Regions from separate parts of the Paeniglutamicibacter sp. GQ140 genome, predicted to be linked through region 3. Evidence: riboswitches for the same ligand, from Rfam matches in the RefSeq annotation. Region 3 holds a riboswitch; each other region holds the start of a gene.
The links. A riboswitch is a leader RNA that binds a small molecule or an ion and turns the genes downstream of it on or off. The one in region 3 is predicted to bind glycine.
Positions count from the first base shown of each region.

Region 1: linked by a shared signal. The riboswitch ahead of AC6CHY_RS01975 (DUF5058 family protein) and the one ahead of AC6CHY_RS10615 (hypothetical protein) in region 3 are both predicted to bind glycine.
Region 2: linked by a shared signal. The riboswitch ahead of gcvP (aminomethyl-transferring glycine dehydrogenase) and the one ahead of AC6CHY_RS10615 (hypothetical protein) in region 3 are both predicted to bind glycine.

Region 1 covers NZ_JCAXDW010000001.1:427,799-431,070, forward strand. Annotated here, with positions in the region: gene AC6CHY_RS01965 (hypothetical protein) at 1-821, opposite strand, end outside; gene AC6CHY_RS01970 (nuclear transport factor 2 family protein) at 944-1,309, opposite strand; glycine riboswitch at 1,649-1,739, shown strand; gene AC6CHY_RS01975 (DUF5058 family protein) at 1,912-2,661, shown strand; gene AC6CHY_RS01980 (hypothetical protein) at 2,690-3,272, shown strand, end outside.
Region 2 covers NZ_JCAXDW010000011.1:68,537-71,808, forward strand. Annotated here, with positions in the region: gene AC6CHY_RS15075 (hypothetical protein) at 285-869, shown strand; glycine riboswitch at 1,017-1,117, shown strand; gene gcvP (aminomethyl-transferring glycine dehydrogenase) at 1,298-3,272, shown strand, end outside.
Region 3 covers NZ_JCAXDW010000006.1:135,772-139,043, reverse strand. Annotated here, with positions in the region: partial or broken gene cycA (D-serine/D-alanine/glycine transporter) at 1-1,136, opposite strand, end outside; gene AC6CHY_RS10615 (hypothetical protein) at 1,192-1,398, opposite strand; glycine riboswitch at 1,555-1,652, opposite strand; gene AC6CHY_RS10610 (DUF5956 family protein) at 1,813-2,214, opposite strand; gene AC6CHY_RS10605 (YkvI family membrane protein) at 2,343-3,272, opposite strand, start outside.

The DNA.
Region 1 (3,272 bases), on a different contig from region 3:
GGAAGCAGCTCGATCGCGCCCGAATCCTCGGCGACAAGTTTTCCGTTCTCGGCCACCCTGACAATGAGCCTGCCCGGGCGGCGGGTATCGATCGAGGCGAAGGCCGCCGGGTCCAGCACGACATCCAGGTCGTGCAGGGTCGTGACGCCGGGCGGCAATTCCAGGCGGCTCTCGGCCACCGCGGAGACCGGAAGGTTGCCTGCCATCACCACGGCCGTCACCAGTATCGACCGTGGTTCCCGGCCGGGGTTCTCGAGTACTACGCGTTCAAGGATGCGGGCATGGGTGTGGGCCGAGGCGTAGTTAATGGAAGGACCGTGCGCGATGTCGATCCGGACGCGTCCACCGTTCCCCGCCGGCGCCGCATCGAAGGCGGGTTCCTCCATGGCCTCCGGGTCATCGAGGTGATCCGCGGCGGCCAGGGCCAGCTCGTCCACGCGCCGTGCCGGATGTTCCAGGTCCAGGGCCCGGAGGAATTGGGCACAGGTCGCCAGGCTCCGCTGGACGGCAGCGGCATTAAAGCCGGCACCCAATTCCCAGTCGTTGGCCACTTCGCGCAGCCCGGCGGCCAGCTGCCCTTGCCCGGCCGAAAGTGTGATCACGTGCCCCGCTGCTCCGGGAGGTGTCATCAGCCTGCCCAACTGCGCGGGCAATGCCGCGGGGATGCTGGGCTGTTCGGCACCCAGTGCATTCTCGAGCCGGTCCAGCAGACCGGTCCAGCCGGCGGTTTGGTTCTGTCGGGCAAGGTGGTCGGCGATGAATGGAGTCAGTGCACCCGAAACGATGTCCAGTGCCGCACCGACGTATTCACGCAGTCTCATCCAGTTGTCCGTCCCCGTTGCTCGCCGGGCAACCCGATCAAGGGTGCCGCTTCCCTCCTAAGAACCTATCCCAGATGCGCAGCGGCGGCCCGTTACGCGAGGCGCAGGTCAATCGTCGTCACCTATTTGTAGTCGTTCTCGGTCAGCTCGATGACGAAGGCACGGCGTTCGGTGATCAACGCATCGCGCATCACGAAGACCTCTGCCATGCTCATGCGCATGGTCTCGCCGTCGGCGCGGCGTGCCTCGCCGGACAGTTCGGCCATCACCACGTCGTCTTCCTCGACCAGGCGCACGATGTCCAGCACCGGCGGTCCAGTGAAGTCCGGGCTTTCGATCGTCTCGTTGTAGGCTTCCTTGCCGCTGAGCCGAAAGTGGCCGAAGACCGTCCATTCGATGTCCTCGGTAAGGCAGGAAAGGATCTGGGCGTGGTCCGACTTGTTGAATCCGTCGATGTACTTCCTGACGGTGTCCTTGTTTGCTGACATGGATGAAACCTCCGGGACTCCTGTGTGGCGTGATGATGGGCGGCAGCAGCGGGAGCGGGCACCCGCTGCCCAACAGCTCGGTCCAAGGGCGCAGTCCTGCCGTTTTCCCAAGGCTATCCACTGGCACGGAGGGATGGGAATACAGACAATAACCAAGTGGCTGTAAAGCCTCACTTCGACCTGGAATCACCCTCGCTCCCTAGGCCATTCCTTGCCGGATCGGAAAAAGAAATTCATGACCGTTCGGTCGGCTGAAATAAAGAGTGCCGCTGTGACCCACGTCAAGTATTGTTGGCTTCCAGCGGACAAGTAGCCGCCGACAACTGAATAGTCTTCCGATCACGCGCGGCTGGAGAGTCCCGGACACCACTCGGGCACCGAAGGGGCAAGCACCCGCAATCTCTCAGGTACCAAGAACAGCCGCGTGAGGAAACTCTGGAGAGCAGCCGCCGGGACAGGTGGTTCACCGACGAAGCACGCCGGTGCCATGGGGCACCGGTTTCACTTTCAGGTTCAGGACAGAGCGGGCACGGTGGCACCTGGCAACAACAGAGGCCCGCTCCCACCGCACTGAACCCTTCGATGAACGGTAGAACTCCCCCATGCAAATACCTGCCATATTGCCCGCCGTTGCGGACAGCAACTCCACGGACATCCTCGCCCTCGCCAATTCGCCGGTCCTCTGGGCGTGCGCCATCGGTGTATTCCTGGTCATCATCGTCCAGTCCGTCATCTACATGAAGGCAGCCAGGGTCGCCGCACCTCACATCGGGATGTCCCAGGCCGAGCTGAAGACAAGCTTCCGCGCCGGAGCCATTTCCGCTTTGGGTCCCTCGCTTGCCGTGGTCCTTGTCGCCGTCGCACTGCTGACGATTTTCGGCACCCCCGCTGTCTTGGTGCGCATCGGACTGATCGGTTCGGTGTCCTATGAAACCGCCGCCGCCGCCATTGCCGCCAAAACCGCGGGCGCGGAACTCGGCGGCCCGACATACACGCAGGCGGTCTTCGGCCTGGCCTTGGCCGCCATGAGCCTCGGCGGTGCCATGTGGATGATCGCCACCCTCATCCTCACCCCGTTGCTCAAGCGCGGCGATTCCGCGTTGCGCAAGGTCAACCCGGCCATCATGCTGGTCGTCCCGGGTGCTGCCATGGTTGCCGCATTCATGGTGCTGGGCATCGGCGAACTGCCCAAGTCGTGGCTCCATGTGGTTGCCTTCGTCTCCTCGGCCGCGATCATGACCATCCTGATGGTGGTCGCCAAACGGGTCAACAAGCCGTGGATCAAGGAATGGGCGCTGGGCATTGCCATCATCCTGGCCTTGGCCATCACCTACGCCGCCACCCGCCTCTAGCCGCCGCCAAGATTTCCAGGAGCACATCATGAGCAATGCAACAGAAATCCACCAGGCGCTCGGCGCCTTTGACAAGACCACTTCCCGCTGGGGCCGGATCACCATGATCATTGGCCTGTTCTTTTCCCTGGCCGCCCCTGCCTACCTGGTCTTCTTCGCCGGCCTCGACATCGAACTCTCCGGCATCATCACGGCCTTCGCCGCCCTGGCCGCGGTCTTCGGCGTCATCTGGATTGTCGAGCCGTTGACCTACTTCCCGATCCTTGGCGCCTCCTCCATGTACCAGGCGTTCATGATCGGCAACATCTCCAACAAGCTGCTGCCGGCGGCCATGATTGCCCAGTCGACCATCGGGGTGAAGCCCGGCACCCGCAAGGGCGAGCTGGCCTCGGTCGCCGCCATTTGCGGCGCGGCCACGGTCCACCTGGCCTCGCTGTTCATCTTTGTGGGCCTGCTGGGCACGTGGCTGGTCAGCGTGATCCCGGTCGACATCATCCAAACAGTTCAGTTCTACATCCTGCCGACCGTCATGGGCGCGGTGGTTGTCCAGGCCATCGTGAGCCAGAAGGCCCCGCGCTCGGCAGTAATCGCGCTGGTGGTCTCGGTCATCG
Region 2 (3,272 bases), on a different contig from region 3:
ATCCTGTTGATTGAAGCTTCAAGTAATACTCTAGCCCCCATTTGGTTGAAGTGTCAAGTATTTCTTTGCTGTGGGTTGAAATCCTTTCCGGGTGCGGCCGGCTGTGAGGGGTAATGCGGGTTGGGAATGCCGGTCCGGGCTGGAATGTATCCGACGCTGCCTTGTCGGCGGGGGAGTCGAACCATCGATCTTGGATCCTGTCCATCGGTGACTGCAGGGGTTAATCTGATCTGAATATCCATGGGACCCCCGGTAGGGCTCCGGATGCGGGAAGGCATGGCGTCATGAGGGAGTCGGGTTCGACAATCCTTGCCCATCGGGACAGGTTGCCTCGGGGCCTGGCCTTCGGGGCAATTGCCGCGGTGCTGATTGCCGCGGCCGGCTGGAGCGGATACCGCCTGCTGGATCCCGTGGCTGAGCATGGGGTGGGAAACGGGGTTTGCCACAGCACCGGCATTCCTGACGCCTCCCTGGGCGTCTACACCACGCCATATATCGTCGTGAAGCCTGGGTGGTCCTTGGACGTGAGATCGGTCAGGCTCGTCGACCCGGTGAACTATGAGCTGGTCGGTGCAGGCGTGCAGGGTGCGACCCGCGGCATCGGCGCGCTGGGGTATCCCGTCGTCGACGACGGCTCACTCGAGGCCGCGGCCTGGTTCGAGCGCGTCGAGCTGCCCGCTCGTCTCGGGAGCGGCCCCGACGAGGCGGTGGTCCTGGCGCTGGTGCCGGTGGACCCGGGAAGCGAATCCTCGGTGCGGGCGATGCGCGTTGAATACCGCAATCGCTGGGGGCTGCCCTATCGGGTTGACGTGGGGCCGCGCTTCGAGGCCATGCCTGATTGCAGTTCCTGGCTCGGCGAAGAGGACTGAATGGACGGGCGCGGGGTGCAAGTTCGACCCTCCGGGACGGCCCGTGACGCGAAAAAGACGGCTTCGCCTGCCCCGGGCGGGTCTGTGTTGTCTGCCTCACGCATCGCCGGTAGGATGGGAGACGTGCCTCGCAGGGGGCACAGCCACTGACATGCGGCGGGAGAGTCCCGTTCAACGTAAGTTGGTCGGGCGCCGTAGGAGCAATTCCTCCCCGGGAAACTCTCAGGCCCCCGTACCGCCGCGAAGAGGCAACTCTGGAAAGTAGCAACAACGCCGTTCGGCGGTGCTGCTCACCGAAGGTGCAAGCGTTCCCCGCCCTCCAAAGGGGCGGTGCGTCGCGGAAACTCTCAGGTCAAAGCAACAGGGTCGGGGAGGAACTTGCAGCTCGTTCGGTGTGTCTACACGCCGATGACCCAATGGAGTTCCCCATGACCGTGACCCCGTCCGCTGAGTTCGTCGCCCGCCATATTGGCCCCCAGGGCAGCGACATTGACACCATGCTTGCCCAGCTTGGCTATTCCTCCCTCGACGAACTCGTCGATACGGCCGTTCCGGCCGACATCCGCCAGTCCGAACCGCTGGAGCTTCCCGCTGCGCGCACCGAAGCCGAGGTCCTGGCGGACCTGCGCGTGCTGGCGAACAAGAACGTGATGAAGACCCAGATGATTGGCCAGGGTTTCTCCGACACCTACACGCCGCCGGTGATCCTGCGCAACGTGCTCGAGGACCCGGCCTGGTACACCGCGTACACGCCGTACCAGCCCGAGATCTCCCAGGGCCGCCTCGAGGCGCTGCTGAACTTCCAGACCATGGTCATGGACCTGACCGCACTGCCGATCGCCAACGCCTCCATGCTTGACGAGGCCTCCGCCGTCGCCGAGGCCGTGCTGCTGATGCGCCGAGCCAACAAGGCCAAGGCCACCGCGAAGACCGTGCTCGATGCCAACCTCTTCCCGCAGACCGTGGCCGTGGTCCAGGGTCGCGCCGACGCGCTGGGCTTCGAGGTCGAGATCGTGGACCTGACCGCTGGCCTGCCCGATGGCGACATCTCCGGCATCGTGCTGCAGCAGCCGGGCAACAACGGCGCCGTCATCGACCACTCCGGCATCATTGCAGCCGCCAAGGAACGCGGCGCGATGGTCACCGTCGCCGCCGACATCCTGGCGCTGACCATGATCGCCGCCCCGGGCGACCAGGGCGCGGACATCGCCGTGGGCAACACCCAGCGCTTTGGCGTCCCGCTGTTCTTCGGCGGCCCGCACGCGGCCTACATGGCAGTGCGCAGCGGCCTGGAGCGTTCGCTGCCCGGCCGCCTGGTCGGCGTGTCCAAGGACAACGCCGGGACCCCGGCCTACCGCCTGGCACTGCAGACCCGCGAGCAGCACATCCGCCGCGAGAAGGCCACCTCCAACATCTGCACCGCCCAGGCGCTGCTGGCCATCACCGCCTCGATGTACGCCGTCTACCACGGACCGGCGGGCCTCAAGCGCATCGCCCAGCGTGCCCACAACCACGCCCGCGCCATCGCCACGGCGCTCTCCGGCTCCGGACTGGGCCTTGCCGCCGAGTCGTTCTTCGACACCGTCCAGGTGACCGTCGAGAACGCCGACGCCGTCATCTCCAAGGCCGAGGACGCGGGCATCAACCTGCGCCGCGTCAACTCCACCACCGTGGGCATCTCCACCGATGAGACCACCACCGCCGCCCACGTGGCAGCCATCGCCGGTGTCTTCGGCATCGAGGGCGAGTCCTTCGCCGCCGAGGGCTTCGAGCTGCCTGCCGCCGTGCAGCGCACCAGCGACTACCTGACGCACCCGATCTTCAACACCATCAAGTCCGAGACCCAGATGCTGCGCTACCTGCGCCGCCTCTCGGACCGCGACCTGGCCCTGGACCGCACCATGATCCCGCTGGGCTCGTGCACCATGAAGCTGAACTCCACCGCCGAGATGGAATCCATCTCCTGGCCGGAATTCGCCTCCATCCACCCGTTCGCCCCGGAACACCAGACCGAGGGCTGGCGCGAACTGATCACCGACCTCGAGGGCCGGCTGACCACCATCACGGGCTACGCTGGCGTCTCCATCCAGCCCAACGCCGGTTCGCAGGGCGAATACGCGGGCCTGCTCGCGATCAGCGCCTACCACCGCTCCAACGGCGAGGACGCGCGCACCGTCTGCCTGATCCCGGCCTCGGCGCACGGCACCAATGCCGCCTCCGCCGTGCTTGCAGGCATGAAGGTCGTCGTGGTCAAGACCGCCGCCGACGGATCCATCGACGCGGCCGACCTTGATGCCAAGATCGAGGCCAACAAGGACACCCTTGCCGCCATCATGATCACCTACCCGTCCACGCACGGCGTCTACGACGCCGACGTGCGCGAGGTCTGCGACAAGGTCCACG
Region 3 (3,272 bases):
ATCGACCAGACGAACATGAAGCACAGGGCCGAGATGGTCGTGACCAGGGTGAACGCCTCGGCCACGCCGCCCTCTGCGTAAAGCAGCGCCACGCCGGCGAGCAGGAACATGCAGGAGAACAGCAGCGCGTTGCGTGGGACCTTGGTGCGGGAGAGCTTCGCGAAACCCTTGGGGGCGTCGCCTTCCTCGGCCAGCCCGTGCATCATGCGGGAGGTCGAGTAGATCCCTGAATTCGCGCTGGAGGTCGCGGAGGTGAGCACCACGAAGTTGATCACGCCTGCCGCACCGGCCAGGCCGGCCATGGCGAACATGCCCACGAAGGGGGATTCCGCGGCGCTGAACAGCTTCCACGGCTGCACCGCCATGAGGATGACCAGGGCACCGACGTAGAAGAAGAGGATGCGGACCGGGATGGAGTTGATCGCCTTGGGCAGGGTCTTCTCCGGGTCCTTGGTCTCGGCGGCGGTGGTGCCCACCAGCTCGATGCCGACGAATGCGAACACGGCGATCTGGAAGCCGGCGACGAAGCCCATGAAGCCGGTCGGGAACATCCCGCCGTCGCTCCAGAGGTTCGCGAAGGAGGCGGTGGCGCCGTTGTTTTCGAATCCGGTGATGATCATGACCAGGCCGACGACGATCAGTGCGCCGATGGCGACGATCTTGACCAGGGCGAACCAGAACTCGGTTTCGCCGAAGTTCTTAACGCTCGGCAAGTTGAGCGCCACGAGCAGCAGGATGCAGGCCACGGCGGGGATCCACAGCGGCAGGTCCTTCCACCAGAACGCCACATAGTGGGAGATCGCCACGACGTCGGCGATGCCGGTGACCACCCAGCAGAACCAGTAGGTCCAGCCGGTGAAGAATGCGGCCCACGGGCCCAGGATGTCCCCGGCGAAGTCGGAGAAGTTCTTTTAGTTGGTGTTGCTCAGCAGCAATTCGCCCATCGCGCGCATCACGAAGAAAAGCATGAAGCCGATGATCATGTACACGAAGATGACAGACGGCCCGGCCACCGCAATGGTCTTTCCGGAGCCCATGAACAGGCCGGTGCCGATGGCCCCGCCGATCGCGATCAGTTGGATGTGGCGGTTGGAGAGCCCACGTTCGAGGTGGGGCGCGGAACTGTTCTTGCTCATGCTGTTGCCTTCCAGATTGGTGCCGGTGCTTCGGTGGCGTGCCATTGACGACTCCCTAACGGATGTCGCCGACGGTGGCGAGGCCCTGGAGTGGGGCCTTCACGGTGTTCTCCGAGGCAACCATTCCCAAGCCGGCGCACTTACAGGAGGGCCATTCGGCGCGGCGCACGGCAAGCCGGTGATTCCGCTGCGCGGATTCACGGGACAGGCCGGCGGGCGCGCCGAAGGGCGACCGGGCAGTGGCGTGGGTGGTTGGCGTCATGGAGGAACTCCCGAATCGAGCGCGGCACAGGCCGCACTGTTCTTGGATCCTCCCCAATCTGTTGACGTACCTGAGAGTTTCCATCCCGGCCCGCAAGGGGTCGGGACTTGCTCCTTCGGTGAGCACGAACGTAACCGTGCTTCTTTCCAGATTCGCCTCTTCGTGGCGGTACGGGTGCCTGAGAGTTTCCTGGGGAGGAATTGCTCCTACGGCGCCCGTCCATGGTGTGAACGGGACTCTCCCGCCACGCGTCAACGGCGATGTTTGTGATTGCAGTCATAACTTACGTCGCACGCGCGTGTGGTGCAACTCACAAGACTTTTGTGTCGCGGCGTCCCGAAAAAATGTCGCGCACCCCTAAAAGGGGCACGCCCGGCGGTCGGGTGGCATCCGCGGGGCGCCAGTGGCGGCCGATCAGCTGTTGGAGTACAAAACCTGCAGCGCCGCATGCAGGCCGTTGCGGCGCCCCACCGGGCCTGGCTTCGCCTGGCGCAATGGCTCGGCTTCGTCCAGCGCGTCCCAGAATCCCTCGGTGGGCATGGATGGCGGCGGGACAATGAACCAGCAGTGGGCCAGCGGATCAGCGGGGCCGGGGATCCCCGCATCGGACAGGCACGCGGCGATCTGCCTGGAGTTCTCGCCGGATTCCGCTTGAATCGCCGGCCCCGCCTCGCGCGGAAGGCGGTAGACGGCGTCGGGCACGCCGAGTTCCAGGATGCCGGCGACGGCGAGGAATCCGAAGCCGCTGCGGGGCACCTCGACGGCACCGGGTGGCGGATCGGCCACGGGAACCGATTCCCAGTCAACGCCGTTCATGCTTCCTCCTCGATCGCATGGCCGGCACTCGCGCCGGCCCGCGCGGCCAGCCTAACCGACGCGAGACGGCCGCGATAGGCCAAGGGCGCGGACCGGCGCCGTTTAACGCAGCGGACGACCGTGCCGGGTCACAGCGGCTGGCGCCGCACCAGGCGCGTTCCGGTCTTGACCAGCATCAGGACCAGCAACAGGATTCCCACGTAACCGTTGACCACGTAGACGATGTTGACCATTTGGGAAAAGGGCAAGACGAGGCCGATCACGGTGCCGATGACGGCCAGGGCGATGGTCAGGTACTTGAAGCGCGGCGTCTTGTCGGCGAAGAAACGCGAGGAGACTGTCCACAGCAGTGGCACCGCTGTCGTGTAGATGCCCGCAAGGATCATCACGGAGATCCCTGCGGCAAGCACCGGACTTACGTCGCTGGCCAGCACCAGCATCGGGATCTCGGTCCCGCCAACCTCGGCGATGTTGGCGAGGAGGCCGAGCCCGACGACGATGCAGGCAACCGAGAAGGCGATCGATCCCGCCAGCGCCCCGGAGGACGCTTCCCTGCGGCTGCGGGCGGTCTTGCCGAGCGCGGTCAGGAAGGCAGCGAGCCACAGCATGCAGAAACCGACGTAGGACAGGCCCGCCATGAACCAGTTCGTGGAGGCCTGCGTCAGCTCCATCCCGGCCAGCAGGGCATTGCCCTCGGCGACCCCGCCCGGGTTGCGGAGGATCCCCAACAGCCCCAGTGCGATCGCGACCACGACGATCAGCGGGCCGATCTTGCCGATGACATCGACCAGCGACTTGAGCCCGAACCAGACGCTGATGCCGACGACCACCGCCAGTCCGATGCCGCCGGCGTAGCGCGAGAGCCCATAGTGCTCCTCGAAGACGGCGCCGGCTCCGGCGACCATCACCGTGAAGCTCAGGAAGACGAACAGGATGGAGAAGAAGTCGAAGAACGTCCCCAGGTGCTTGCCGCAGTAGTAGTGGAAGATCATCGAGGGCCGCTCGAATTTCTTCGCCTGTCCGACCACGAAGAATTCGACGGCCACATACGTCATGAG